Regions from separate parts of the Streptomyces sp. NPDC127084 genome, predicted to be linked through region 1. Evidence: riboswitches for the same ligand, from Rfam matches in the RefSeq annotation. Region 1 holds a riboswitch; the other holds the start of a gene.

What was found. A riboswitch is a leader RNA that binds a small molecule or an ion and turns the genes downstream of it on or off. The one in region 1 is predicted to bind thiamine pyrophosphate.
Region 2: it holds a riboswitch for thiamine pyrophosphate, as region 1 does, so the genes downstream of both, thiC (phosphomethylpyrimidine synthase ThiC) here and thiO (glycine oxidase ThiO) in region 1, are expected to answer to the same signal.

What each region holds. Positions count from the first base shown of each region.
Region 1 is NZ_JBHXFA010000088.1:13-12,692, reverse strand. Features, by position in the region: gene ACFWI9_RS20650 (sulfite oxidase-like oxidoreductase) at 1-124, shown strand, start outside; gene ACFWI9_RS20645 (deoxyribonuclease IV) at 150-1,004, opposite strand; gene pknB (Stk1 family PASTA domain-containing Ser/Thr kinase) at 1,066-3,021, opposite strand; gene ACFWI9_RS20635 (thiazole synthase) at 3,451-4,245, opposite strand; gene thiS (sulfur carrier protein ThiS) at 4,254-4,490, opposite strand; gene thiO (glycine oxidase ThiO) at 4,487-5,689, opposite strand; TPP riboswitch at 5,681-5,794, opposite strand; gene ACFWI9_RS20620 (hypothetical protein) at 5,847-6,248, shown strand; gene ACFWI9_RS20615 (NAD(P)/FAD-dependent oxidoreductase) at 6,325-7,575, shown strand; gene ACFWI9_RS20610 (Rv2175c family DNA-binding protein) at 7,619-7,984, shown strand; gene thiE (thiamine phosphate synthase) at 8,154-8,825, shown strand; gene metF (methylenetetrahydrofolate reductase [NAD(P)H]) at 8,890-9,819, shown strand; gene ACFWI9_RS20595 (hypothetical protein) at 9,872-10,672, shown strand; gene ACFWI9_RS20590 (phytoene desaturase family protein) at 10,800-12,272, opposite strand.
Region 2 is NZ_JBHXFA010000021.1:11,455-28,422, reverse strand. Features, by position in the region: gene ACFWI9_RS07805 (peptidoglycan DD-metalloendopeptidase family protein) at 1-198, opposite strand, end outside; gene cydD (thiol reductant ABC exporter subunit CydD) at 269-3,880, opposite strand; gene cydB (cytochrome d ubiquinol oxidase subunit II) at 3,963-4,964, opposite strand; gene ACFWI9_RS07790 (cytochrome ubiquinol oxidase subunit I) at 4,999-6,510, opposite strand; gene hisC (histidinol-phosphate transaminase) at 6,765-7,850, opposite strand; gene ACFWI9_RS07780 (LacI family DNA-binding transcriptional regulator) at 8,223-9,335, shown strand; gene ACFWI9_RS07775 (metallophosphoesterase) at 9,495-10,766, shown strand; gene ACFWI9_RS07770 (hypothetical protein) at 10,925-11,767, shown strand; gene thiC (phosphomethylpyrimidine synthase ThiC) at 12,185-13,981, opposite strand; TPP riboswitch at 13,975-14,089, opposite strand; gene ACFWI9_RS07760 (YibE/F family protein) at 14,161-15,522, shown strand; gene ACFWI9_RS07755 (SsgA family sporulation/cell division regulator) at 15,596-16,030, opposite strand; gene ACFWI9_RS07750 (DUF5326 family protein) at 16,322-16,546, opposite strand; gene ACFWI9_RS07745 (cupin domain-containing protein) at 16,677-16,968, opposite strand, start outside.

The sequences.
Region 1 (12,680 bases):
GGAGTACATGACCGCCGACCGCCGCGGCTTCTGGGAGGAGCGGGGCTATCACAACCTCGGCGATCCCTGGCGGGAGCAGCGCTACTCCTACCAGGAGGAGCCGGGGGACGGTCCCGAGCTCTGACGAGGTGCCGACCGGAGGAGCCCGGTCAGGGCAGGCGCAGGCCCTTCAGCCGCGCCACATCCGCCGCGTAGGCGTCCTGCGGACCCGGGGTCTCGATGACCAGCGGCACCCCGTCGGCGGCCGGATGCGCCATCAGCTCCCGGAACGCCTCGTCGCCGATATGACCAGCGCCGATGTTCGCGTGCCGGTCCCGGTGCGAGCCCCCCGGCTCCTTGGAGTCATTGGCGTGGATCAGCCTCAGCCGTCCCTCGCCCACCGTGTCCACCAGCAGATCCAGGGTCTCCTTGACCCCGCCCGGCGCGCCCAGGTCGTGCCCGGCGGCGAAGACATGGCAGGTGTCCAGGCAGACGCCCAGCTTCGGATGGGCGTCCAGCGCCGAGAAGTACGGCCCGAGGTCCTCGACGGCGGAGCAGAGCGAGAATCCCTGACCGGCGGTGGACTCCAGCAGCAGCGGGGGATCGTCGTCGTGTGTCAGCTCGTCCAGCAGCGGCAGGACCAGCTCGCGGACCTGCCGCAGGGCCACCTCGCGCGGACGGCCCCCGGTGGCCGAACCGGTGTGCACCACCACGCCCAGCGCGCCGATCTCCCGGCCGCGGCGCAGTGAGTGCCTCATCGACTCCACCGACTTCTCGGCGGTCGCCGGAGTGTGCGAACCGAAGTTGATCAGATACGGCGCGTGGACGAACACCGGTATGCCCTCGTCCGCGCACTCGGCGCGGAAGCGTTCGTCCTGCGAGGGGTTCCCGGGCGGTGTGGCCCAGCCGCGCGGATTGGCCACGAAGACCTGGACGGCCTCGGCGCCGATCTCGCGCGCGTAAGCCAAGCCGGTCCTGGCCAGACCGCCGGCCACGGGTACATGGGCGCCGACGGGATTGTGCATGGTCGCTCGGACACCTTTCGCGGATTCTCTGGTTCCTATGGTTTCTCTGATTCTCGGATTCTCAGAGGCCCTTGGTCTTGATGGTGATGGTGCTGCCCTCTGGCGCCTGCCCGCCCCCGGCCACGGACTGGCTCTCGACCTCTGTGCCCAGGAACGGGAAGCTCCGCTCGACCTTCACCTTGAATCCGGCCCTTTCGAGCTCGCTGGTCGCCGAGTCGACATCGTCGCCGGTGACGTCCGGCACCTCGAGCATGCGCGGGCCCTTGGAGACGGTGAGCGTGACGGTGTCTCCCGCGGCCAGCCGGCCGCCCTCCGCCGGGGACTGCACGGCGACCGTACCGGCCTCCTCGGGGGAGTGGACCCGCTGGGGAGCGATTCTGACCTTCAGCCCCGCCTTCTCCAGCGCGGCCGTGGCGTCGTCCACGGTTTCGCCGACGACCCCCGGGGCGTCGATCGGCGCGCCCTTGCTGACGACCAGCGCGACCGCGGAGTCCGGGCGCACACCGGTGCCGGTCACCGGATCCGAGCCGGTGACCGTGCCCTGCGCGGCGTCCTCGTCGAACTCCCTGGTGACCACGCCCGGAGCCAGACCGGCCTTGCGCAGGGCACTGCGCGCGTCGGCGAGACTCAACCCCTCCAGCTTGGGGATCTCGACGATCTCGGGACCCCGTGAGATCACCAGCGTCACCGAACCGTTCTGCCGGATGCGCTTGCCCTGCTCGGGGTCGACGGCCATGACGGTGCCGCGCTCGTAGACCTCGCTGTAGTCCTTCCTGGACGGCTCGACGTCGAGTCCGGCGTCGGTGAGGCGCTTCCTCGCCTCCGCCTCGGTCTTGCCGAGCACGGAGGGCACCCGGGTGAACTGCCCGGAGTTGACGTACCAGACCCCGGTGCCGACGCCGAGCAGCAGTAGCACGGCCACGACCGCAGCGAGCACTCCCTGTCGGGGGCGCCGCGGACGCGACGGCGCGAAGCCCTCCGGGGCATCGGCCGGCAGCACCAGGCGGCTGGTGTGCTCGACGGCCCCGTGGTGTTCGTTCCCGTGCTCCGCCGCGCCGGGCCGCGCCGGAACCTGTCCTGACGGCACCGCGCGCGGGATCACGCTCGTCCGGTCGTCCGCGCCGTCGTGCCGCGTGGTCCTGGACTGCGGCGGTACGGCGTCGAGCTGAGCGTCGCTGAGGGCGGCGCGCGCCTCCCGGGTGCGGGCAAGCAGCGCCACCGCGTCGGCTGGGCGTGCCTGGGGGTCGCGGCCGGTGGCGGCGGCCACCAGCTCGTCCAGTTCGGCGGGCAGCCCCGGTACGGCGGCGGACGGGGCGGGCACGTCCTCGTTCAGATGCTGGTAGAGGACCTGGGCCGGGGAGTCCCCGGTGTGCGGTTTGGCACCGGTCAGCATCTCGTAGAGCACCACCCCGCAGGCGTACACATCCGCCTGGGTCCCGGCGGTACCCGACTCGATCTGCTCCGGTGCGAGATACGACACGGTCCCGAGCACCGAGCCTGTGGTGTTCGTCACCGAGCCCACGGCCCTGACCAGACCGAAATCGGCGACTTTGACCCGGCCGTCGTCGCCTATGAGTACGTTCTCCGGCTTCATGTCGCGGTGCACGAACCCGGCCCGGTGCGCCGCCCCGAGGGCCGCGAGCACCGGCTCCAGGATGTCCAGCGCGGCCCGCGGCTGGAGCGCGCCCCGCTCCCGAAGCACATCACGCAGATTGCACCCGGGCACGTACTCCATCGCCAGATAGACGTACGCGCCCTGCGCGCCCTGGTCGAACACCCCCACCACATTGGGGTGGGACAGCCGGGCCACGGACTTCGCCTCACGGATGAAGCGCTCCACGAAGGACGCGTCCGCGGCGAGCTCCGGGTGCATCACCTTGAGGGCGAGCACCCGGTCGAGCCGGATGTCCACGGCCCGGTAGACCGTGGCCATCCCACCGACGGCGATACGCGCGTCGACGCGGTAGCGGCCGTCGAGCAGCTGCCCGACAAGGGGGTCCTGAAGGGTCGTATCCACGCAGGCGAGTCTACGAGCCGTACGGGGGAGCGTTCTCCCCCAGGACCGCCCCCGGCACCGTACTGCAGCGCGGCTGTGACGCACCGGGAGTGGAAGCCTGCCCGCTGGGTAGCAGCGGGCCCGGTCCAGGCCGATCCCGCCAGCCGCGAGACCCGCCACGGCCTTTCCCGGCCACCTCCGGGGTGCGGGTGGACCCTCCCGGGTGCGAACCGGGTTCCGGGCGTATCGAGCGTGAGTCCAGGGCGCTCCCTCCCGGCCTTCAGCCGGCGCCCCGCGCCCTGTGGGCGCTCGGCCACCCGGGGGGATACCCCGCCGTGCCGTGACGCCCCGGATCCGGGCCTGACACCCCCCGGACCCGGGGCTGGGTCCGGGGGGCTCGTCGCAGTCGTCCGGACACAGGACCCGGGCCGGCGCGCCTTCCCAGCCGGCTCAGAAGGCCGGGCGTTCCGGGTCCAGCGCCGCGAGCCCTTCGACCGGGGAGGACGCCTGGGCGAAGTGGCGGCGCGGAATCCTGCCCGCGCGGTGCGCCAGGCGGCCCGCCTCGACCGCGTGGCGCATCGCCGCGGCCATCAGCACGGGCTCCTGCGCCCGGGTGACGGCGGAGGCGAGCATCACAGCCGAGCAGCCCAGCTCCATCGCCAGCGCGGCGTCCGACGCAGTGCCCGCCCCGGCGTCCAGGATCACCGGGACACCGGCCCGCTCGGTGATGAGCTGGAAATTGTGCGGGTTGCGGATGCCGAGCCCGGAGCCGATCGGGGAGCCCAGTGGCATGATCGCCGCACAGCCGACATCCTCCAGCTTCCGGGCGAGCACCGGATCGTCGTTGGTGTACGGCAGCACGAGGAACCCGTCGTCCACCAGCACCTCAGCGGCGTCCAGCAACTCCACCGGATCCGGCAGCAGGGTGCGCTCGTCGGCGACCACCTCCAGCTTGATCCAGTGCGTGCCCAGCGCCTCCCGCGCCAGCCGTGCCGTGAGCACCGCCTCGCCGGCCGTGAAGCAGCCCGCGGTGTTCGGCAGCACCCGGATGCCCAGCCGGTCCAGCACTGACAGGACGGAGCCCCGCACCGTCGGGTCCAGCCGGCGCATCGCCACGGTCGTCAGCTCCGTACCGCTGGCGACCAGCGCCCGCTCCAGCATGTCGAGACTCGGGGCCCCGCCCGTACCCATGATCAGCCGGGACGAGAACTCCACCCCGCCCAGAGTGAAACGGTCATCCGCCATGGACCCGGTCACCCGCCCTGCACCGCGGTGAGGATCTCCACCCGGTCGCCTTCACCGAGTGCCGTCACTTGCCATTCGCCGCGCGGGACGACCTCCTCGTTCACGGCGGCGGCGACCCCGGAGGGCGCAGTGGTCAGCGTCGCCACCAGCGCGTCAAGGGTCGTACCGGCCGCGATCACCCGGGGCTCCCCGTTGACGGAGACGGTCGGCTTCACGGGTGTGCCCGTCGTGCTCGTGCGGTTCATACGGACGCCTCCTGGCGCGCGGGGGAGAAGCGTTGGGGGGTGAAGGGGCGGGCCTCTTCCGGCAGTTCCCCGGTGACCAGGGCGTCGGCCAGCGCGTCACCGGTCACCGGGGTGAGCAGCACGCCGTTGCGGTAGTGCCCGGTGGCGAGCAGCAGTCCGGGCAGTTCGGTGGGCCCGAGCAGCGGCGCGTTGTCGGGTGAGCCGGGGCGCAGCCCCGCGCGGGTCTCGGTGAGCGGTAGCTCGGTGATGCCCGGCACCAGCTCATGGGCGTCGCGCAGCAGCTCGTACACCCCGCCGGCCGTGACCGTGGTGTCCCAGCCGAGTTCCTCGCTGGTCGCGCCCACGACCAGCTCGCCGTTCGCGCGGGGCACGAGATACACCTGGCTGCCCCGCACCACGGCCCGTACGGTCCGCGACAGGAACGGGGCGCGCGGGGCCGGCACCGTAAGCCGCAGCACCTGCCCCTTCACCGGGCGCACCGGCGGCAGGATCTCGTCGGGCACACCGGCCAGCCGGCCGCTGTGACTGCCCGCGGCCAGCACCACCTGGTCCGCGTCCACCTCATGCGCGTCGGCGGGGCCTTCGCCGGCCGGCGCGCCGGGTGAGCCGAGCAGCGCACCGGTGGCACGGTCGCCTTTGACCTTGAGCCTGACCGCGAACGCGCGGTGGAAGACCACACCCGCCCGCTCGCAGGCCACCAGCAGCGCACTCGCCAGCCGCCGCGGGTCGATCTGATGGTCGCCGTCCACCCGCAGCCCGCCCCTGACCCCGGGGGCGAGCATCGGTTCGAGGCGGCGGCAGTCCCGCCCGGTGAGCCACACCGACTCAAGACCGCAACGGCGCTGAAGCCCGTGCAGCTCCCGCAGATGGGCCCGGTCGTCCGCGTCCAGCGCGACCGCGAGGGTGCCGCAGGCGCGGTAGCCGGTGTCCTGCCCGCTCGCCTCCTCCAGTTCGGCCGCGAAGTCCGGATAGCGCCGGGCGGAGGCGAGATTGAGGCCGAGGAGCGTCTCCTCGCCGTAGTGCAGTTCGGTGACGGCGGCGAGCATCCCGGCGGCGACCCGCGCGGCCCCGCCGCCCGGGTCGGGGTCGGCGAGCACCGTGCGCAGTCCGCGCTGCGCCGCCCGCCAGGCCGTGACCAGGCCGATGATTCCGCCCCCGATGACCAGGACGTCAGCGGACGTCCGCGGATGCACGGGCATCCGGACCCTCCCTTCGCCGGCATGACCCGGATCAGGTTCGTACGGTCGGAGGCCGCCTCAGCCTCCCTCTCAGCCCGGTGCGGCCGGGCTCCCGCGAGTAGCAGTACGGTGGTCAGCCTAACTCCGGCCGGCAACGCGCAGTAAGGGAGCCCGCACTATGGCCCGCTCGCTCGACGGACTCGTACTCGCCCCCGTCGCGGACCAGGCGCCGGGCCAGGTGGGCACCCGGACCCGGTTCGCCTATCACGAGCGGGACGGCCGGATCTGGGCCGACTACGCGGGCGGCGACGTGGTGCGAGGGCATCTCGTCGGCACTCGCGACGGCGACCGGCTGGACTTCCGCTACGTCCAGCTGAAGGAGGACGGAACGACGTCTTCCGGGCACTGCGTCTCCACGGTGGTCCAACTCCCGGACGGGCGGGTGCGGCTGGAGGAGGCGTGGGAGTGGGAGTCCCAGGAGGGCCGCGGTACGAGTGTCGTCGAAGAGCTCTCCGCGCCGAGCCCGGCCGGGCTCGCGGCGGCCGGGGTGCCGGGGTGCCGGTCGGCCCATTCTTCCTGACGGGTCGTCAGAAGACTAGGCTGGTCCGGTGAACGAGCACACCACACACCGCCGGGTCGTCATCGCCGGGGCCGGCATGGCCGGGGTCCAGACCGCGGTCGCCCTGCGCGAACAGGGCTTCACCGGCAGCCTCACCCTGATCGGCGCCGAGCCGCACCAGCCCTACGACCGGCCTCCCCTCTCCAAGGCCGTGTTGCTCGGGAACGCGGAGGGATCCGCGCTCGACGTCGACTTCGAGGGGCTCGGTGTCGGACTCCACCTCGGCCGCGAGGTCAGCGGACTGCGGCCGGACGCCCATGAGCTCGACACCGAGGCGGGCCCCGTGCCGTACGACACCCTGGTGATCGCCACCGGCGCCGAACCTCTCACCCTGCCGGGCGCCGAAGGCGTCAAGGGCGTCCACCTGCTGCGCACGCTGGACGACGCGCGGCGGCTGCGCCCGGTGCTGGAGCACAAGCACGACATCGTCGTCGTCGGAGCCGGCTGGATCGGGGCGGAGTTCGCCACCGCCGCCCGCCAGGCCGGTTGCGCGGTCACCGTGGTGGAGGCGGCCGACCGGCCTCTCGCGGGCGCCCTCCCGGCCGAGGTGACCGCACCGATGGCCGAGTGGTACGCGGAGAGCGGTGCCTCCCTCATCACCGGGGCACGGGTCGCCGCGGTCGAGCCCGGGGCGGTCGTCCTCGCCGAGAGCGCCGGGGCCGGTGCCGAAACCGGCGGTGGGACCGACGCCGTGGGCGCGGGAGGCAGGCGGCTGACTGCCGGGGCGGTGGTCGTGGGCATCGGTGCGCGTCCGGCGACCCGCTGGCTCGCCGGCTCGGGCGTCGCCCTCGGGGCCGACGGCTCGGTCACCGCAGACGAACGACTTCGCACCTCGCTCCCCGATGTGTACGCGGTAGGCGACTGCGCCTCCTTCCCCTCACGGCGCTACGGCAGGCGGCTCCTCGTCCACCACTGGGACAACGCCCTCCAGGGCCCGCGTACGGTCGCCGCCAACGTGCTGCGCGACATGCGGGGCGAGCCGCCGCTCAGCTACGACCCTGTGCCGTACTTCTGGTCCGAGCAGTTCGGGCGCTTCGTGCAGTACGCGGGCCACCACGAGGGCGCCGGAACACTCGTTTGGCGGGGTGACCCGGCATCGGGTTCCGGTTGGTCCGTGCTCTGGCTGAGATCGGAGGACAGCGGCCGGCACGGCGTGCTGGCCGCCGTGCTGGCGGTCGGCAGGCCGCGCGACGTGACCCAGGGCCGCCGACTCATCGAGGCGGGCGCACGGCTCGACCCCGCCCGTGCGGCGGACCCCGGGGTCCCCCTGAAGGCGGCAGTCGCATAGGGCCCGGCTACCGACTGTCAGTGCGGGATGGCAGGCTTGTCCTGTGACCGAGATTGACGCAAAGATCGATGCCCTCGTCCCCGCCTGGCTCCACCTGCCGGACATCGCGGAAATGCTCGACGTCGAGGTGACGCGTGTGCGCCAGCTCGTCAAGGAGGGCCAGCTGATCGCCGTGCGCCGCGGTGAGAACCGGACACTTCAGGTGCCGGCCGCCTTCATCAACGGCGACAAGGTGGTCAAGGGCCTCACCGGCACCTTGACGCTTCTGAGGGACGACGGCTTCACCGACGAAGAGATGCTGGAGTGGCTCTTCACTCCTGACCCCACCCTGCCGGGCACCCCCGCCGAGGCGCTCGCAGAGAATCGCGGCACGGAGGTGAAGCGCCGGGCCCAGGCGCTCGCCGTCTGACCTCCTGATCCAGCGGATACATCTCAGCGGCATCGGTGTACGGACCGGCCGCCGGGCAGACACGCGCCCGGCGGATCCGGCTCCGTACACCGCCTGCGGTCTCCCATCCGCCGATGCCATCCGCCGTCCGCCATGCCGAACCTGCCAACCAGCCACGGGGGAACAGCCCATGTCCACCGCTCGCGCGCGTCTTTCCGACGCCCGGCTCTATCTCTGCACCGACGCCCGCAGGCGCCAGGGGGACCTCCCCCAGTTCCTGGACGCCGTGCTGTCCTCCGGGGTGGACATCGTGCAGCTGCGGGACAAGGGCATGGAAGCCGGTGAGGAGCTTGACCACCTCGCCGTCTTCGCCGACGCCTGCCGCCGCCACGGCAAGCTGCTCGCGGTCAACGACCGGGCCGACGTCGCCCATGCCATCGGTTCCGACGTGCTGCACCTGGGCCAGGGTGACCTGCCGGTCCCGGCGGCCCGGGGCATCCTCGGGGGCGATGTGCTCATCGGGCGTTCCACCCATTCCCCGGAGGAGGCCGCCGCGGCGGCCGTGCAGCCGGGCGTCGACTACTACTGCACAGGGCCCTGCTGGCCCACCCCCACCAAGCCGGGCCGCCCGGCGCCCGGGCTCGACCTGGTGCGTTACACGGCCACGCTCCCGCAGGACCGCCCCTGGTTCGCGATCGGGGGTATCGACGCGGGCAACCTGGAGCAGGTGCTCGAGGCCGGGGCCCGCCGCGTCGTGGTCGTCCGGGCGGTCACCGAGGCCGACGACCCGGGAGCGGCGGCGGCAGATCTCAGCATGCGGATACGTGGATACGGGAATCAGACGGCTCTAGGCCGAATGTGAAGGTTCCCTGTCCGATAGCTGGACAACGGTTGGGCACCTCGGTGGCCCCGGCTAACCTGCGAATATGGCCCTTGGCACAGCTTCGACCAGGACTGATCGCGCCCATACCGTGCGCGAACTGCTGGCGACCGGCAAGACCTCGTACTCCTTTGAGTTCTGGGCGCCCAAGACGGAAAAAGGCGAGCGCAACCTCTGGAACGCGCTGCGCAGGGTCGAAGCGGTGCGCCCGAGCTTTGTCTCGGTGACCTACGGCGCCGGGGGCTCGACCCGGTCCGGCACGGTCAAGGCCACCCAGGAGATCGCTGCCGACAGCACTCTGACCCCGGTCGCCCACCTCACTGCCGTGGGCCACTCCGTCGCCGAACTGCGCAATATGATCGGCCAGTTCGCCGATGCGGGCATCCGCAACATGCTCGCCCTGCGAGGTGACCCGCCCGGTGACCCCATGGGCGAGTGGATCAAGCACGCGGACGGCCTGGACTACGCCGCCGACCTGGTCCGGCTGATCAAGGACGCCGGCGACTTCTGCGTCGGGGTCGCCGCCTTTCCCGAGATGCATCCGCGATCCACGGACTGGGACACGGACGTCAGGCACTTCGTGGACAAGTGCCGGGCGGGCGCCGACTATGCGATCACCCAGATGTTCTTCGATCCCGACGACTATTTCCGGTTGTGTGACCGAGTCGCCGCGGCCGGCTGCTCGACCCCGATCATTCCCGAGATCATGCCTGTGACCAGCGTGAAGCAGATCGAGCGGTTCAGTCAGCTGAGCAATGCGACCTTCCCTTCCGCCCTGGAGGAGAGGATGCGCGCGGTCGCCGACGATCCCGCCGCTGTACGCTCCATTGGCATCGAGTTCGCGACGGAGTTCTGCGCACGACTGCTGTCCCAGGGTGTCCCCGGGCTGCATTTCATTACGCTGAACAACTCCACGGCGACACTCGAGATCTACGAGAATCTCGGACTGCACGAGCAACTGCACGAGCAGTCGTAACCGGCCACACCCGCCACCACCCCGCGGCGGCGGCCGATGAGGAGGGGCGGGCATGGGCTGGACGGCGCTCTACATCGCGTTCGGCATTGTCGCGCTTTGGCTGCTGGGCGAGGTGCTGCTCCAGTACAAGGCACGGCTGCGCTGGCGCCTGCTCGCGTTCGGCGGGTTCCTCGGCGTCGTCCTGGGCGTGCTGCTGCCGAACGTGATCGTCATCGGGCTCGGCGCGGCGTGCTTCGCGGTCGGCCAGACCTACGTCACCCTGTCCTTCCGGCGCGGGTTCTCCACCGGCTGGGCCATAGGGGGCAGTCCTGGCTCAAGCCGCCGCCGCAAGGCATCCGGTCCCGCCGCGGGCCCCGCGGCCGAACGCGAGCCCACCCTGGAGGTCTCGGACCTCTCGTACGAGGCGGGTTCCGGGGAGTCATACGAAGCGTATGACCCGAGCGCGGGCGTGGAGCCGGTGTACGAGCCGATGCCGCTCCCGGATGACACGAGCCAGTACGGCGTCTACGCGGGCTACGGCGACTACAGCTCCCCGTACGAGCAGCCGACCGCCGCGCAGGCACAGGACGCGTACGACTACGGCGCGGGTCAGCAGCAGTACGCCGCGTACTCCGACCCGTACGTGGGAACCACGGGTTACGCGTCGTACCCCGATCCCTATGCCGCACAGCAGTACGCAGACCCGTACGCGACACAGCAGGGCTACCAGGAGACCCCGCCCGGCGGGGTCTGGGTGCCCCAGCAGCGCGATGGCGCCGAAGCACCGCAGCAGTCGTACGGCTACGGCTACGGTTATCCGAACACGGAGCCCGACCACGACGGCTACGAGAACGGCCGGCCGCACCGCTACTGAGCGTCGCGCGGCGGGGCGTGCGCGGTTCGAGAGTTCGGCACACCCGCGAAACCCGCCCACCGCGCGGTGCGAGGCCACACGGCGCCGAGGCACGCGTGAGTGCCGACCCGAGACCGCGAGGCAGGCCTCACTGCGAGCCGCGGAAGTCCTCACCCTCCACGATCAGGCCCGCCACCAGCGCGCCCGACATGCCCGCGTGGGCCAGTCCGCCGCCGGGGTGGGACCAGCCGCCCGCGAGGTGGAGGCCGGCCAGGCGGGTGCTGTTCGATGGACGGAGGTAGGCGCCCCCCTCGCCTGCCAGCGCGGGCGGGCGGACCCGGCCCGTCTCCGCCGGGGTGAGGACCTCGCGCCAGAGCAGCCGCTCTCCTATGTCCGGGATCACCTGCTCCGCTGCGGTGAGGAGCGTGTCCGCCCAGCGCTCCCGCACCGCCTTGTCAGACCAGTGGACCGGATCGCCGGAGACCGTCGCGGTCAGCGTGACCGCCTCATGGTCCTGGTCCGGACGCGTCGTCGGGTCGTCCGGGCGCAGCACGGTGACCGTCGGCAGCTCGGCCGGTCCACCGCCGAAGACCGCCGCGGCCTCGGCCGCCGTATCGGGCGAGTGCACCACGGTCCGGTGCGCGGCTCCCGTGGCCCGGGCCCCGCGCAGCGCCAGCAACACCGTGAACCTGCCAGGATCCGGGTCTGTCGCGCCCGGCCGTACATCGCCGTCCCGCCACAACTCCCGCCCGGCGAGCCCGCCGCGCCCGGCAGCCGCCACCACCTCGTCCGCCTCGACGGTGGAGCCGCCGGCCAACTCCAGGCCGACCGCCCTGCCGTCCCGTTCGAGCACTCCGGTCACCTCGCTGCCGAAGGTGAACTCCACTCCGCGCTCCAGACAGCGCTCGTACACCGCCCGTGCGAGGGCCCGCATTCCGCCCTGGACGTACCAGGCGCCGAACGTGTGCTCCATGTACGGGAGCAGGGCGGCACTGGCGGGGACCCGCCGCGGGTCGAGCCCGTAGGACAGCGCGCACGCGTCGAGCAGGGCCCCGAGCCGCCGGTCGGCCAGCTCCCAGGAACCGACCTGAGCCAGTGTGGCGGCCTGCCGGACACGCAGCCTCCGGCGCTGCCGCGGCGCCGGATACGGCTCACGACCCAGCACCTGCCAGTTGGGCCACAGCGGCTCCTCCAGCAGAGGGCGGCGCGAGCGATCCCAGCACTCGCGGGCACGCTTCAGGAAGTCGCCCCACCGCTCGCCGGTCCCCGCACCCAGCGCCGAGTCCAACGCGGCGACGACGCCGCCGCGCGAAGCGTTCGGCAAGGAGACCGACGTGCCGTCGGCGAAGAGATGGTGGCTCGCCGGCTCCACCTGGGCCATCTCGATCCGGCTCTCCAGCGGCTGCTTGCCGGTCTTGAGGAACAGGTCGCGGTACACCGCAGGCAGGTGCAGCAGTCCGGGGCCCGTGTCGAATGCGAAGCCATCCCGCTCGAACGCGCCCACCGCACCGCCGAAGGTCCCCGAGCGCTCGTGGACAGCCACCCGATGCCCTGCCACCGCGAGTCGCGCCGCCGCCGCCATGGCGCCCATCCCCGCGCCGATCACCGCAATCCGTGCCATGTCAGGGACTGTATCGGCAGGTACTGACATCGACGCGGGCAGTGCCCCGGAGCGGACTGGGGATGAGCACGGGCCTCTGAGTATCCGTACCTAGGCCGTGAGATGAGTAGGCGCGCGGATGGGGTGCCCCCCGCGCGGCAGGAAGAGTGGGGGCCACGGAGAAGACGCGGCGCCGCACCGCCGACACGGGGCGGCGGAACGGCGCGGCGTACCGATCCGAATCGGGGGTTGCCCGGGCCGGGGGGACAGGGGATCAGCGGTCCCGGGCAAGGACAGCGCGGGGAGACGGGGGAAAACAGGGGGAGACGGGGGAACGGAGGAAACGCGGGGGGGGGGGGGGGGTGCGGGGGGGGGCGCTGTGCGGGGCGGGGTGGGGTGGGTGTGGGGGGTTGTGTGTTGGTTTTGGTG
Region 2 (16,968 bases), on a different contig from region 1:
GCGTCTGCCCTGCTCGTACGACGCGGCCGCCTCTGACGCCTCTTCATACAGCCTTGCCACCTGGGCGCTGACGGTGGGCCCGTCGCTGGCGGCGGCCGGCAGCGCGGGCAGGAGGAGCACCAGGCAGGCCAGCACCACCAGGCCCTGCACCAGGCCGTGTTCCAGCAGCCGGCAGCGGTCTCCGTGGTGATGACCCATTCACGGATCGTCACACCACATTTGTCTGCTGTGTGGCATTTAGTTGGTGTCGTAGCGCCAATCGGCCCAATCAGCGGTGCGGCAGGGCAAGCAGCTCAGCAGCGTGTTCCCGCTCCAGCATGCGCCGCAGCGGGCCTTCCACAGCGGCCAGTTCGGCGTACGGACCGCGCTGTACGGTCCGGCCGCCGTCCAGCACCAGGACCTCGTCCACGGCATCGAGACCATGCAACCGGTGGGTGATCAGCACAGTGGTGCGTCCCTGTGTCGCCGCCAGCAGATCCGCCGTGAGGGCGTCCGCCGTGGCGAGGTCCAGATGCTCGGCCGGCTCGTCGAGCAGCAGTACGGGGAAGTCGGCGAGCAGCGCACGGGCGAGGGCCAGGCGCTGGCGCTGACCACCCGAGAGCCGGGCACCGTGCTCGCCCACCAGGGTGTCCAGGCCGTCCGGCAGGCTCTCGACCCACTCCGACAGCCGTGCTCCGGCGAGTGCGGTGCGCAGTTCGGTCTCGGACGCGTCGGTACGGGCGAGCCGGAGGTTCTCCCGGATGGAGCTGTCGAAGATATGGGCGTCCTGTGCGCAGAGCCCGACGAGACGACGGATCGTGTCGCCGTCCAGCGCGGTCGCATCCCTGCCGGCGAGGGTGTACGTCCCCTCCCTCACTTCGAGGAAGCGCAGCAGCACTTGGGCGAGGGTGGTCTTGCCCGATCCGGACGCGCCGACGACGGCGATCCGCTTGCCCTCGGTGAGGCTCAGCTCGAATCCGTTGAGAGCGTCACGCTCCTGTCCCGGGTACCGCGCCGAGAGCCCGCGCAGCCGGAGCGGAAAGGCCGAGCCGGGCGCAGGTGCCGGATCCACCGGCTCCTGGACGGGCACCGGGGCGTCGAGCACCTCGAAGACCCGCTCCGCACTGCGCACCACCCGCTGCCGGTAGCGGACGGCGAGCGGCAGTCCGCTGACCGCTTCGAAGGCGGCAAGCGGGGTCAGTACGACCACGGCCAGCTCCACGCCCTCGATTCGGCCCGCGATTACGGCCGACACACCCACGTACGCCGCAAGCACGACGGTCAGCCCGCAGGTCAGGGCGGACAGCGCGCCCCCGAGCGCGGACGCCGACGCGGTGCGCGCCTCCATCCGGGCGAGCCGCGCATCGGCCTCGCGCACCGCGCCCACCCTGCTGCCGAGCGCTCCGGCCACGGTCAGCTCGGCTGTGCCCCGGAGCAGTTCCACGATCCGGGTGGCGAGCACACCGCGCGCCGGAGCCACAGCGCGTTCGGCCCGCCGCGCCCACGCCGCGCCGGCCATCGGCACGGCGATTCCGGCGACCAGCAGCCCCACGGCCAGTACGGCGCCGGCCTCGGGCAGCAGCCAGGCCGTGAATCCGGCGGACAGGGCACCGACGATGACGGCCGCTCCCACGGGCAGCAGCCAGCGCAGCCAGTAGTCCTGGAGCGCGTCCACATCGGCCACGAGCCGGGACAGCACATCGCCGCGCCGGGTGTCGCGCAGTCCTGCGGGGGTGATGCGCTCCAGCCGCCGGTAGACGCCGACCCGCAGCTCGGCGAGCATCGACAGCACGGCGTCATGGGAGACCAGCCGCTCGGCGTAGCGGAACACGGCACGGCCGATCCCGAAGGCACGCGTGGCCGTCACCGCCACCATCAGATAGAGCACGGGCGGCTGTTCGGAGGCCCGGGAGATCAGCCAGCCGGACACCGCCATCAGGCCCACCGCGGACCCTAGCGCCAGACTTCCCAGCAGCAGCGCCAGTACGAGCCGCCTGCGCGACACGCCGGCCATCGCACGCACCCGGCGCAGCACCCCGCCTGGAGAGCCCACCGCGGACAGCGCGTCCACGGATGACACCGGCGCGGCAGCAACCGGCGCGGCTCCGGCCGGCGCGGCAGCAACCGGCGCGGCTCCGGCCTGGCCGGTTTCCAGACCCACCTCCGGGCCGTACGCCCCACGCACCGCCCGCGCGCCGCTGCCGGCAGCGGCGCCCGTACCGCCTCCCCCCACCACCGCACCCGGGCGCAGCTCCACCACCCGGTCCGCCACGGCCAGCAGGGCGGGCCGGTGCACGACCAGCAGCACTGTGCGTCCCTCGGCCAACCGCCTTACCGCGGCCACGACGCCCGCCTCGGTCTCGCCGTCCAGCGCGGCGGTCGGCTCGTCCAACAGCAGCAGTGGCCGGTCGGCCAGAAACGCGCGGGCGAGCGCGAGCCGCTGCCGCTGCCCCGCGGACAGGCCCGAGCCGTCCTCCCCCAGCACGGTCTCCACTCCGTCCGGCAGCCCGGCCACGAAGTCCTGGGCCCCGGCGTCCCGCAGCGCCGCCGCGAGTTGCCCGTCGCTGGCGTCCGGGCGGGCAAGCCGTATGTTCTCGGCGATCGTTCCGGCGAAGAGATACGGCCGTTGCGGCACCCAGGCGATGCGTTCACGCCATGCGTCGAGGTCTACGCCGGACAGGTCCACCGCCGCGGAATCGGCCGCCCCGATCCGTACCGCGCCCTCGTCCGGGCGGACGAAGCCCAGCACCGCGTCCAGCAGGGTCGACTTGCCCACCCCGCTCGGCCCGACCAACGCGACGGTCTCACCGTCCCGTACGGTCAGCGAGGCACCCTCCAGCGCGGGCGCCGGGCGCCCCTTGTGCCGTACGGTCACCGAGTCCAGCTCCAGCCGGATCCCGCCAGGACCCGGCACCACGCCCGTACCCGCCGCGGGCACCGGGGTCTCCAGTACCTCGAAGATCTCCTCAGCGGCCGACAGCCCCTCTGCCACCGCGTGGTACTGCGCCCCGACCTGCCGGATCGGCAGATAGGCCTCAGGGGCGAGGATCAGCACCACCAGACCGGTGTACAGGTCGAGTTCGCCGTGCACGAGGCGCATACCGATACCCACGGCCACCAGCGCCACCGACAGCGTCGACAGCAACTCCAGCGCGAACGACGACAGAAACGCGATGCGCAGCGTCCGCAGCGTCGCCCGCCGGTACTCGCCGGTGATCGTGCGGATCGAATCGGCCTGCGCCTTCGCCCGCCCGAACACCTTCAGCGTCGGGAGCCCCGCGACCACGTCCAGGAAGTGCCCGGACAACCGGGACAGCAGCGCCCACTGACGCTTCATCCGTGCTTCGGTGGCCCAGCCGATCAACACCATGAAGACCGGGATCAGCGGCAACGTCCCTACGATGATCGCCGCCGACACCCAGTCGTCGGTGACGATCCGGGCCAGCACCGCCACAGGCACGACCACCGCGAGCCCCAGTTGAGGCAGGTAACGCGCGAAGTAGTCATCGAGCGCGTCGACACCACGCGTCGCCAGAGCCACCAGCGAGCCCGTGCGCTGCCGGCTCAGCCACCCCGGGCCCAGCCGTGCCGCCCGCTCCAGCAGCCGCATCCGCAGTTCGCTCTTGACCGCGGCGCTCGCCCGGTGGGCCGCGAGCTCCGTCAACCAGCTCACCAGCGCCCGCCCGATGGCGACGGCGGCCAGCAGGGACAACGGCAGCCCCAGCGCGGCGGCATCCAGCCCCTGCTGGAACGCCCCCACGACCACCTCGGCGATCAGCATCGCCTGGGCGACGACCAGCGCCGCTCCGATCGCGCCCAGCACCACCACCGCCACCATGAAACGGCGGGTGGAACGTGCGTACCGGAGCAGGCGCGGGTCGATGGGTTTCACGTGAAACATCCCTCGCTTGAGGTCGGTACGGTCTCGGCGGGGTCACCGCTGGCCGGTGCCGACCGGTACGGTCTCGGCCCGGTCGGCGGATTCAGTGCGGGTCGGCGATGTGCTGTGTACCGATCCGCTTGCGGAACACCCAGTAGGTCCAGCCCTGGTAGATCATCACCAGCGGGGTGGCGATCACCGCGCACCACGTCATGATCTTCAGCGTGTAGGGGCTGGACGATGCGTTGGTCACCGTCAGACTCCATGCCTCGTTGAGCGAGGACGGCATCACGTTCGGGAAGAGCGTCAGGAACAGCATCGCCACCGTGGCCGCGATGGTGACTCCGGACAGTCCGAACGACCAGCCCTCACGGCCCGTCCGGATCGCCCCGACCGCCCCGAGCAGCGCGACCACCGCCACGAGCAGCGCGGCCAGGCTGGCGCCGTCGCCCTTGTCCGCCTGGGTCCAGCTCAGGAAGCCGACCGCGAGCACCGCTGTGGCCAGTCCGAGCTTCAGCGCGAGACCTCGTGCCCTTCCCCGGATGTCCCCCACGGTCTTGAGCGCAGCGAACACCGCTCCGTGGAAGGTGAACAGGGAGAGCGTGACCAGACCGCCGAGCAGCGCGTACGGGTTGAGCAGATCGCCGAGGGTGCCGACGTACTCCATCTCCGCGTCGATCTTGACCCCGCGCACGATGTTGCCGAAGGCCACGCCCCACAGCACGGCGGGAACCAGGGAGGTCCAGAAGATGGCGTGCTCCCAGTTGCGCTGCCAGCGCTCCTCCGCCCGCTTCACCCGGTACTCGAAGGCGACACCGCGCACGATCAGTGACACCAGGATGACCAGCAGCGGCAGATAGAAGCCCGAGAAGAGGGTGGCGTACCAGTCGGGGAAGGCGGCGAAGGTGGCACCGCCGGCCGCCAGCAGCCACACCTCGTTTCCGTCCCAGACGGGACCGATCGTGTTGATGAGGACGCGCTTCTCGGCCCGGCCGCGGGCAAGCAGCTTCGTCAGGATGCCGACCCCGAAGTCAAAGCCCTCAAGGAAGAAGTAGCCCGTCCACAGGACGGCGATGACGACGAACCAGACGTCGTGGAGTTCCATGTGTCAGCTCCCAGTCCCAGACTCAGTCGCGGGTTCAGTACGAGAAGGCCATCGGCCGGTCGGGGTCGCGGTCATGGCCGCCGATCCTGGTGGGCGGGTTGAGGTCCGACTCGGTGAGTTCGGGGGGCCCGGCCTTGACGTACTTCACCAGCAGCCGGACCTCGATCACCGCGAGGACCGCGTACAGCGCGGTGAAGACGATCATCGAGGTGAGCACCTCGGCCTGGGAGACACCGGGGGAGACCGCGTCGCGGGTGCGCAGCACGCCGTAGACCACCCAGGGCTGGCGGCCCATCTCGGTGAAGATCCAGCCCCACGAGTTGGCGATCAGCGGGAAACCGAGGGTCCAGACCGCCGCGAGCCAGTAGAGCCGGCTGAGCTTCGCACCGAGCGGCTTCCTGAAGAGCACCAGATGCGGCACCTCGTCCTCGCCCACCCGTAGCGCTGCCGGCAGCAGGAACCTCTTTCGGGTCAGCCAGAGCCCGATGAGGCCCAGGGTGAGCGAGGTCATGCCGAAGCCGATCATCCAGCGGAAGCCCCAGTAGGTGACGGGGATGTTGGGCCGGTAGTCGCCGGGCCCGTACTTCTCCTGCTCCGCCTTGTTGGTGTCGTTGATCCCCGGCACGTAGGAGGTGAAGTCGTCGTTGGCGAGGAAGGACAGCAGGCCGGGTATCTCGATGGCGACCTTGTTGTGGCCCTCGTCCACATCGCCGTACGCGAAGAGGGAGAACGGCGCCGGCTGCTCCCCGTCCCAGAGTGCCTCGGCCGCGGCCATCTTCATCGGCTGCTGCTTGAACATCACTTTGCCGAGGAGGTCACCACTGAGCGCGGTGAGCAGGCCCGCGATGACGACGGTGACCAGTCCCAGCCGCAGCGAGGTCTTCATCACCGGAATGTGCTTCTTGCGCCTGAGGTGGAAGGCGGCGATGCCGACCATGAACGCGCCACCGGTCAGGAAGGCAGCGGTCAGGGTGTGGAAGGCCTGGGTGAGCGCGGTGTTCTGGGTGAGGACCAGCCAGAAGTCGGTGAGCTCCGCCCGCCCGTTCGCCTTGTTGATCCGGTAGCCGACGGGGTGCTGCATCCAGGAGTTGGCGGCCAGGATGAAGTACGCCGAGAGGATGGTGCCGATCGACACCATCCATATGCAGGCGAGATGGATCTTCTTGGGCAGCTTGTCCCAGCCGAAGATCCAGAGTCCGATGAAGGTCGACTCGAAGAAGAAGGCGATCAGGGCTTCGAAGGCGAGCGGGGCGCCGAACACATCACCGACGAAGCGGGAGTAGTCGGACCAGTTCATACCGAACTGGAACTCCTGCACGATACCGGTGACCACACCCATCGCGATGTTGATCAGGAAGAGCTTGCCCCAGAACTTGGTCGCCTTGAGGTACTTCTCCTTCTGCGTCCGCACCCAGGCGGTCTGGAGGCCTGCCGTCAGGGCGGCCAGCGAGATCGTCAGCGGTACGAAGAGGAAGTGATAGACGGTGGTGATGCCGAACTGCCAGCGCGCCAGGGTCTCCGGCGCCAAGGCCAGGACTGGGTCCACGTCGTCCTCCTTGCGGGCGAGCTTGTGAACGCGTTCACATTCACAAGCATTATGCCCCACCTCAAAACCGCACTGGTGGGCGGGCCCCCCTCCCTGTGAGTGATCAGCAACCCGGCTCGGCCCGGGGGCCGCGAGGCCCCGGGAAGCCCGGCGACCGCGAAAGCCCGCGCTGAATACCGAAAGCCCTGGTGAGCGGCGGCTCACCAGGGCTCGGAAGGCGCCGATCGCGGCAACCCGCATCGGCCACGGCTGGGCTACATCTCCGTACGGAAGGCCTCCGCCGTGTGCAGGAACACATCGTTGGCCTCGCACTCGCCGATGGTGACGCGTACGCCCTCCCCAGGGAACGGCCGCACGATGACCCCGGCCCGCTCGCACGCCGCCGCGAAGTCGACCGTACGCTCGCCGAGCCGCAGCCAGACGAAGTTCGCCTGGGTCGGCGGCACGGTCCAGCCCTGCTTCACCAGCCCTTCGTACACACGGTTGCGCTCGCCCACCAACGAACCGACCCGCCCCAGCAGTTCGTCCTCGGCCCGCAGCGACGCGACCGCCGCGTCCTGCGCGAGCTGGCTCACCCCGAAGGGCACCGCCGTCTTGCGCAGGGCAGCCGCCACCGGCTCGTGCGCGACGGCGAATCCGACCCGCAGCCCGGCCAGTCCGTACGCCTTGGAGAAGGTACGCAGGACGGCGACGTTGGGGCGGCTCCGGTAGAGCTCGAGCCCGTCGGGCACATCCGTGTCCCTGATGAACTCGCGGTACGCCTCGTCCAGCACCACCAGCACATCGGACGGCACCCGGTCCAGGAACCGCTCCAGCTCCTCGCGGTGCACCACCGTGCCGGTGGGGTTGTTCGGGTTGCAGACGAAGATCAGCCGCGTGCGGTCGGTCACCGCGTCCGCCATCGCGTCCAGATCGTGCACATCACCCGCGGTGAGCGGAACCTGCACCGGTGTGGCACCGCTGATCCGGGTGATGATCGGATAGGCCTCGAAGGACCGCCACGCGTACATGACCTCGTCACCCGGGCCCGCGGTGGCCTGGATCAGCTGCTGGGCGACGCCGACCGAGCCGGTGCCGGTCGCCAGATGCGACAGCGGCACGCCGAAGCGATCCGAGAGCTCGTTCATCAGCCCGGTGCAGGCCATGTCCGGGTAGCGGTTGAAGGCCGACGCCGCGGCGACCGCCGACTCCATCACCCCGGGCAGGGGCGGATACGGGTTCTCGTTGGAGGACAGCTTGAAGGCGGTGGGCCCGTCGGCGCCGGCGGCGGCGGGCTTTCCCGGCTTGTAGGTGGGGATGCCGTCCAGCTCGGCGCGCAGCTTGGGGCTTGTCTCGCTCACCGCAGGTCCTCCTCGACCGTCGTACACGCGTTTCAGGCATTGAGGCACTCACGCACTCACTCGCCAATACTGCTCACCATATGAGGATTCCCAGCCGCTGTGCACGGGGGTGGGGGAGCGCCTTTCCGACACCGCGCGCCGGTGGCTCACTCCGTGGCGCGCATCACCCGTAGTAGTGAGTTGAGACCTCTTCGAGACATAGCCCCATCGACAGGCACCTCCCCCACCCAACCCATAAGACCATCCCGAAGGCACTCAACAGCCTTTGTTTCAAAGGCCTTTATGCCCATACCTCCATGCAGAATCGTGTCTGTCAACGGCTGCATATGCGACCGGACCAACCGCTCGCCATCGCCCTACTATCGGCTCGCCATGACAGCAGCAGGGAAGCACCAGGTAAGCCGGACAGAGACAGCGCGCCGGGGCCGTCGGCAGGGCAGGGCGGGCATCCGGGATGTGGCCGCCGCGGCCGGTGTCTCCATCACGACGGTCTCCGACGCGCTCAACGGCAAGGGCAGACTCCCGGACGCCACACGCCGCCACGTACGCGAGGTCGCCGACCGGCTGGGCTACCGCCCGTCGGCCGCCGCCCGGACCCTCCGTACCGGCAAGTCGGGCCTCATCGGTCTGACGGTGACCACCTACGGGGATGAACCTTTCACCTTCACCGAGTTCGCCTACTTCGCCGAGATGGCGAGGGCCGCGACCTCCGCGGCGCTCGCCCGCGGCTACGCGCTCGTCATCCTCCCGGCCACCTCCCGCCACGACGTCTGGTCCAACGTCGCACTCGACGGCACCGTCGTGATCGACCCCTCCGACCACGACCCGGTCGTCACCGAACTGGTCCGCCAAGGCCTGCCCGTGGTCTCCGACGGCCGCCCGGCGGGCACCCTGCCCGTGACCGCCTGGGTCGACAACGACCACGAAGCGGCCGTACTCGATCTGCTGGACCACCTCGCGGCGGCCGGTGCGCGCCGGATCGGACTGCTCACCGGCACCAGCACGGACACGTACACCCGTCTGTCCACCACCGCGTACCTCGACTGGTGCGAGCGGGTCGGCCAGGACCCGGTCTACGAGTCCTATCCGGCGCACGACCCCTGCGCTGGCGCCGTCGCCGCCGACCGGCTGCTCGCCCGCCCCGACCGCCCCGACGCCGTGTACGGGCTCTTCGACCCCAACGGCACGGATCTGCTGGCCGCCGCCCGCCGCTACGGTCTGCGCGTACCCGACGATCTGCTGCTGGTGTGCTGCAGCGAGTCGACGGTGTACGCCAACACCGAGCCCCCCATCACCACCCTCTCGCTCAAGCCCCGGCGTATCGGCACCGCCGTCGTGCAACTCCTCATCGACGCCATCGAGGGCGTCGACGGCGGGGGACCGGTCGAGCAGGTGATACCGACGGAGCTGATCGTCCGCACCTCCTCACAGCGCCGCTCACCCAGGACCACCGTCAGCCCGCCGCGTTCGCCCTCCCAGGACTGAGAGCTCCCAAATCAGGGTGAAACGGTCCCTGAATCCGGGGTGTACCCGGATTCAGCACCCCTGGTGCATCACACAACACGGGCCGCATTCCTATGATGGGCGCACGACACCGGGGAGCTCCCCGACCAGGACGGTCCGACGGTGTACGGCGGTGCGACGGTGGTGGAGGGGTCGATGACGCAGGGGGCCGGTCAGGGACCCGTGGTGCGGACGGATACGGTGCGCGACTTCCGGGTGCCCCCGTACGCCCAGGTCCCGGTGCAGTCGCAGGTCCCGCTGCCCGACGGGATGCCCGGCCGGCCGGAGCAGGCGGCGCCCCAACCGACGGTGCCCGCACACTCCGAGCAGCCGCCCGCCGACACCGAGCGGCTGCCCGCGGAAGCCATGAGCGCGCCCGCGGTACCCAGCGATCCCCGTACCGCCCCTGCCCCTGCGCCTGTCCCCCAGCCTCCCGTCCATCCGGGCGATGCCCACCCCGACGACGAGCTGCCGGAGGGCTACACCCCTACCGAGCGCGACCTTCCGGTCATCAGCCGCCGCGGGGACACCGTGCAGGTGGTACTCGCTGAGGCCGAGGCACCGCAGCAGGCGCCCGACGGCCTCGGCCCCCTGTATGTCGTCGGCGATGTGCACGGCTACCTGGACGAGCTCGTCGCCGCGCTCACAGAGCAGGGCCTGATCGACGCCGACGGCCACTGGTCTGCCGGCAGCACCAGGCTGTGGTTCCTCGGCGACTTCACCGACCGCGGTCCCGACGGGATCGGCGTCATCGACCTTGTCATGCGGCTCTCCGCGGAGGCCGCGGCGGCCGGCGGCTACTGCAAGGCCCTGATGGGCAACCACGAACTGCTGCTGATCGGCGCCAAGCGCTTCAGCGACACCCCCGTCAACTCCGGCGCCGGAACCGCGACCTTCCAGGCCGCCTGGCTCCTCAACGGGGGCCAGAAGAGCGACATGGACCGGCTCCAGGACGTCCATCTCCAGTGGATGTCCCGGCTGGACGCGGTGGCCGAGGAAGACGGCCATCTGCTGCTGCACTCCGACACGACCGCCTACCTGGAGTACGGCTCCACCATCGAGGACGTCAACGACACCGTCCACGAGATCCTCACCCGCAACGACGCGGACGAGTGCTGGGACCTGTTCCGCAAGTTCACCAAGCGCTTCTCCTTCCGTGACGACGAGGACGGACCGAACGCGGTGCGCGAGCTGCTCGACGCGTACGGCGGCACGCGCGTCGTGCACGGCCACAGTCCCATCCCCTATCTGCTCGGGCAGGTCGGGACCGAGGACGCCGCCGACGGTGAAGAGAGTTCAGGACCGGTCGTCGACGGCCCGCACGTGTACGCGGACGGACTTGCGATCGCGATGGACGGCGGAGTGACCATGGCCGGGAAACTGCTGGTGGTCGAGCTTCCCCTCGCCGACTGAGTGGCAGCCGCGGCGATACGGCATCAGCGATTTCCGGAAACCCCCTGTCACCCCGTGCCGTGACCGCTCTACCATCGGCTTATCCGTAGCAGGCTCTCCTCCGTTTCCGCCCAACCGCCCACCCAAGCGGGCGATACGGCCCTACGGAGCATCGGGGGATGCAGATGAAAAGCGCTCCGCACCTGCTGTCCGAGGATCGCGCCGCGTACGAGCGAATCCTCGATGATGTGCTGCGCCAGGCACCCGATCGCCCGGATCTGGCCTCGGTCGGTGAACGGCTCAACGCCGAACAACTGCGCACCATGGCCCTCGGCGCCACCGCGTTGATAACCAGCGCGGCCGCCGCCGAGTACGAGCACTTCGTCAAGGTCCGCGAAGAGCTGCGCTCTTCCAGCGCGTCGTCACCCACCCAGGGCAGCGGGTCCGACCCCGCTTCGTCCGACCTGGCGGAAACCGGCTCAGGCGCGGGCCTCGGCGCGGTGCTCACCGTACTGGCCCCCGTACTGGCCGGCACCGCCGCGGTGATCCTGCTCTTCGTGGGCTATGTGCTGAAGGCCCTCAAACCTGAGCCGTCCTTCGCCAGAACCCTGCTGGCAGCAGGCTGGTTCTTCGGGGCGCTCACAGCGGTGAGCCTGCTCGCGGCGGTGATAGGGCTGCTGATCACCGCACTGCGCAACAGCGCGACGGAGGTCCCCGCCGACGGGACAAGCGGCGAGGTCCCGGAGGAGGTGGCGGAAGTCGCCCGGGCCCGCGAAGCCTGGCGCCACGCCCTGCTGGAACGGGGGATCATCCCGTTCCTCCGCTCCGCCCTGGCCGACCCCAGCGCGGGCTCTGCCTCGTCCACCACACCCCGCCCGCTGAACCGCATCCCGAAGGTCGGCTACAGCGGCCCCGACTTCACCAGCCCCAGCGAGGGTTCATCAGGCTCATCCCGCCCGGCGTTCACCAGCCCGGACTTCACCAGCCCGGACTTCGGGCCCCCGGAACACCAGCCCGACTAGGCCGTGTCTGACGAATAGCGCCGTCCGCCCGGAGGGCGGGGCCCGCGGCGTCTGGTGCATGGGGCCTCCCCGGCCCGCAGGAGCCCGAGGGGGTGGGGCCTCCCCAGGCCCGCAAGGGCCGAGGGGACGCGATCGCAAGGCGGTGGGGTCCCCCCGCCGCAGGCAGGGGGACGTCATCCTCGTACCGGGCATCCTTGGATGACGCCGCTGACGTCGACAACGCAGCGTGGAGGCACCTCCTGGGGCCCCCGCAACAGCAGGGGGAGAAGCCAGGGGGAGTGCGTACCAGGCGTCGCGAGCCAGGCGGAGTTCCCAAGCACGGCCTTGCGCTGCGGCCGCGGGCCGCCCAGCGCTCTTGACCTCGGATGACCGGCGACTCCCCCCGGTAGTCGCCGGTCGGTCCCGTGGTGCCGCGGCTCAGTCCGCCAGCGGCAGGTAGACCCGGTTCCCGCTCGCCGCGAACTCCTTGGACTTCTCCAGCATCCCGGCCTCGATCTCCTCCGAGGTGGCGTCCGCATCGCCGCCGAACTGCTCTGTGATGCTTCTGCTGATCTTCATCGAGCAGAACTTCGGCCCGCACATCGAGCAGAAGTGCGCGGTCTTCGCCGGTTCCGCGGGAAGTGTCTCGTCGTGGAACTCCCGGGCCGTGTCCGGGTCCAGGGCCAGGTTGAACTGGTCCTCCCAGCGGAACTCGAAGCGGGCGTCCGAGAGTGCGTCGTCCCATTCCTGGGCGCCCGGGTGGCCCTTGGCGAGGTCGGCGGCGTGGGCGGCGATCTTGTAGGTGATGACGCCGGTCTTGACGTCGTCCCGGTTCGGCAGGCCCAGGTGCTCCTTGGGGGTGACGTAGCAGAGCATCGCCGTGCCCCACCAGGCGATCATCGCGGCGCCGATGCCGGAGGTGATGTGGTCGTAGGCGGGTGCCACATCCGTCGTCAGGGGGCCGAGGGTGTAGAACGGCGCCTCCTCGCAGATCTCCTGCTGGAGGTCGATGTTCTCCTTGATCTTGTGCATCGGGACGTGTCCCGGGCCCTCGATCATGGTCTGCACGTTGTGCCGCTTGGCGATCCGGTTGAGCTCGCCCAGCGTCCTCAGCTCGGCGAACTGCGCCTCGTCGTTGGCGTCTGCGATCGAGCCGGGCCGCAGGCCGTCGCCGAGCGAGTACGTCACGTCGTACGCGGCGAGGATCTCGCAGAGCTCCTCGAAGTTCTCGTACAGGAACGACTCCTTGTGGTGCGCGAGGCACCAGGCCGCCATGATCGAGCCGCCGCGCGAGACGATTCCGGTCTTGCGGCGCGCGGTCAGCGGCACGTACCGCAGCAGCACTCCGGCATGGACCGTCATGTAGTCGACGCCCTGCTCGGCCTGCTCGATGACGGTGTCCTTGTAGATCTCCCAGGTCAGCTCCTCGGCCCTGCCGTCGACCTTCTCCAGGGCCTGATAGAGCGGCACGGTGCCGATCGGCACGGGGGAGTTGCGCAGCACCCACTCGCGGGTGGTGTGGATGTTGCGGCCGGTGGAGAGGTCCATGACCGTGTCCGCGCCCCAGCGGGTCGCCCAGGTCATCTTCTCCACCTCCTCCTCGATGGATGAGGTCACGGCGGAGTTGCCGATGTTGGCGTTGACCTTCACCAGGAACCGCTTGCCGATGATCATCGGCTCGATCTCGGGGTGGTTGACGTTCGCCGGGAGGACGGCGCGCCCGGCGGCGATCTCCTCGCGTACGACCTCGGGGGAGACGTTCTCCCGGATGGCCACGTACTCCATCTCCGGGGTGATCTCGCCGCGGCGGGCGTACGCGAGCTGGGTCACCGCCTGTCCGCCACGACCACGGCGGGGCTGGCGCGGGCGGCCGGGGAAGACCGCGTCGAGGTTGCGCAGTCCGCCACGCGGCGAGGTGTGCTTGATCCCGTCGTCCTCCGGGCGCACGGGGCGGCCGGCGTACTCCTCGGTGTCCCCGCGGGCGATGATCCAGTTCTCGCGCAGCGGCGGCAGCCCGCGGCGGACGTCGGTCTCGGTGCGGGGGTCGGTATACGGTCCGGACGTGTCGTACAGGGTCACGTCCTTGCCATTGGTGAGGTGAACCTGACGGACCGGCACGCGGATGTCGGGGCGGGAGCCCTCGATGTATCCCTTGTGCCAGCCGATGGACCTCCCGCCCTCGTTCTCGCCCTCGTTCGGGCCGGAGGCGGGCATGCGTGTGTCCTGAACGGTCATCGTGACCTACTCCCTACGCCGGCATTACCCGGTAACAGGTTCGGCGGTCGGCGCAGCTGATCTCAGCGCCCTCTCAGCCCGGTGCTCCGAGCTCCCGCGTGTGCAAAGGTGTCACCACGCTAGCGCCCCGTCTGGCGTGCTGAACAGTGGGCCCCCTCCGGGGTTGGGATGATCGGGCGGTGACTTCCTCGCCGCAGTCCCACGGACCCGACCACGAACCGGATGGCGCCCACGGCCCCGCGCACGCTCCTGAGCCCGGTCACGCGCACAGCCACGGGCACGGCCCGCCCGCGCCCGTATCCCGTCATCTGCGGCGGATCATCGCCGCGGTGGTGATCCCCTTCGCCGCCGCCGTCGCGGTGGGTCTGGTGGTGCTGTGGCCCGGTGGCGCGCCGGACCATGAACGCACCGGTGTCGGCTTCGACCGGCAGACCGAGCAGGGACGGGTGGTACGGGTCGAACGGGTCGACTGCGCCGACGTTAACGCCGGACAGGTGCCGCCGACCGGGGAGACCACCACGCCCGAGGGACCTGCGGAGGACCCGCAGCAGGGTGTGTGCGGAAAGGCCACCGTCGAGGTCACCACAGGCAAGGACAAGGGGCGTACGTTCATCGAGATCGTGCAGCCCGACTCCTCGCGGCAACTGCGTGCGGGCCAGGGAGTGGTGGTGGCGTACGCCCCCGACGCACCGCGCGAGCTCCAGTACTCGGTCACCGATGTGGACCGGGAACTGCCGATGGCGCTGCTCGCCGGGCTCTTCGCGCTCGCCGTGGTCCTGGTGGGGCGGATGCGCGGGGTGATGGCGCTGATCGCACTGGCCGTGAGCTTCGCGGTGCTCACCCTTTTCATCCTCCCCGCGATCCTGCAGGGCTCGAATCCTCTTGCGGTGGCGGTGGTCGGGGCGAGCGCGATCATGCTGATCGCGCTCTACATGTGCCATGGGATCTCCGCCCGTACCTCGGTCGCGGTGCTGGGCACCCTGATCTCGCTGCTGCTGATCGGGCTGCTGGGCTCGCTGTTCATCGGCTGGGCGGTGCTGGGCGGGAACACTGACGACAACACCGGTCTGATCCACGGTCTCTACCCGGAGATCGACATGTCCGGTCTGCTGCTCGCGGGCGTGCTCATCGGCTCGCTGGGTGTACTGGACGATGTGACGGTGACCCAGACCTCGGCGGTGTGGGAGTTGCACCAGGCTGATCCCACCATGGGTCCGCGCAGGCTGTACCAGTCCGCCATCAGGATCGGCCGGGACCATATCGCCTCGGTGGTCAACACTCTGGTACTCGCTTACGCGGGCGCGTCGTTGCCCTTGCTGCTGCTGTTCTCCATCGCGCAGTCCAGCGTGGGCACGGTCGCCACCAGCGAGCTGGTGGCCGAGGAGATCGTGCGGACGCTGGTGGGATCGATCGGCCTCGTCGCGTCGGTCCCGCTGACCACCGCGCTGGCCGCCCTGGTGGTCTCCGCGGACCGACCGGGCACCACCGCCGGTACGGCAGCACGGGCACGCGGCGGCAAGGGCCGTCGGCGCCGTACATGACCACGGGCACGTAGGGCGGAGCGCACCCGCCGCTCCCTCGTCGGGCTCCGACCCGCGAGTCCCCATGGGATCCTCAACCGGCGTTCTCCTCAGCGAGGATGCGCCCGAGCGTCTCCTCCAGATGCTCCTCGAAGTCGCCGAGTGTGCGCTCCTGACCGAGCGGTACGAGCTTGTCCGTACGGTCGAGGAACGCGGCCAGGGGAGCGGCGCCCACCCGGAACAGCGCCCGCTCACCCCCGACCTGGAGCCGGATGGCGACCTCGGAGCCCGCCTCGGAGTCGGTCGGCGCGATGCGCACATCGCCGTCACCGCTGGGCGCGCCGATGCCTTCCAGGAGCAGCTCACGAGCGAAGGCCCAGGTCACGGGGGCATCGCCGGGCAAATGGAAGGTCATCCGAACCGCATACGGATCCTCTGTGTCATATCGGAGTTCCACCGGGATCCGGAAGGACAGCTCCTCGGAGACCAAGAAGCTCATCAGGACCTCGGCCCGAACGGACTCGCGCATCAGTACCCCGCAGTAGATGAAAACGGCCAAGGAATGCTTTGCCTTGGCCCTCTTGCCCGACATGGTGCTGCACATGCCCGGAGATCACAAGGAGTGATTTTTCAGATACTGACAGAGAGCGCCCGCTGGGTGGGATGCCCCGCGCATATTCCGTTTGTGCCCGCTGAGGCTTGGCCGCGGGGAAGGCCAAGGAAGGCGTGGTGACGGGCCGCGTGCCCGTCCGCCAGGACCCTCCCCCTGCCGCATGGGCTCATGCCCACCTTCCCCCGAGCGGGCTAACACGCGTACGTACTACCACTCGCTGTGCGAGGAGTTGGCAGACGATCCCTTGAACTTCCGTACGAGGTAAACGAGCCCACCGACCAGCGCCGCGAACAGCAGCACCTTGAAGAGCAGGCCTATGACGAAACCGATCACCGTCGCGATGAGCCCACCGAATACCACGATGGCGATCAGCGGGATCGCGACCCACTTCACCCACCACGGCATCCCCGAAAGCACTTCCTGTACCGCCATCGCCCCTACCTCGCCTCTGTGAGAGTTGTTCCGGCTTGATTCGATGCTAGGGCGGGACAGGGGTCTTGCGGGGGCCCGGCAGCCCTTGGAGTCCCCTGATCCGCCCCCTAGGGAAAGCCGGGGTGGCGGGTCAGCTCTCAGGCGGAGAGAAGACCACCAGGACCCGCAGATCCTCGGTGATGTGGTGGAACTTGTGGGCCACTCCCGCCGGTACGTAGACCACACTCCCCCGACCGACCTGTGTGGTCTCCATCCCGACCGTGATCAAAGCTCGGCCGCTCACCACGAAGTAGATCTCGTCCTGGCCATGCGGGCGCTGGGGGTCGAGTTCCCCGGCGTCCAGCGCGTAGAGCCCCGCCGACATGTTCCGCTCGCGCAGAAACTGCAAATACGCCCCGTCATTGGCGGCACGCTCCGCCTCC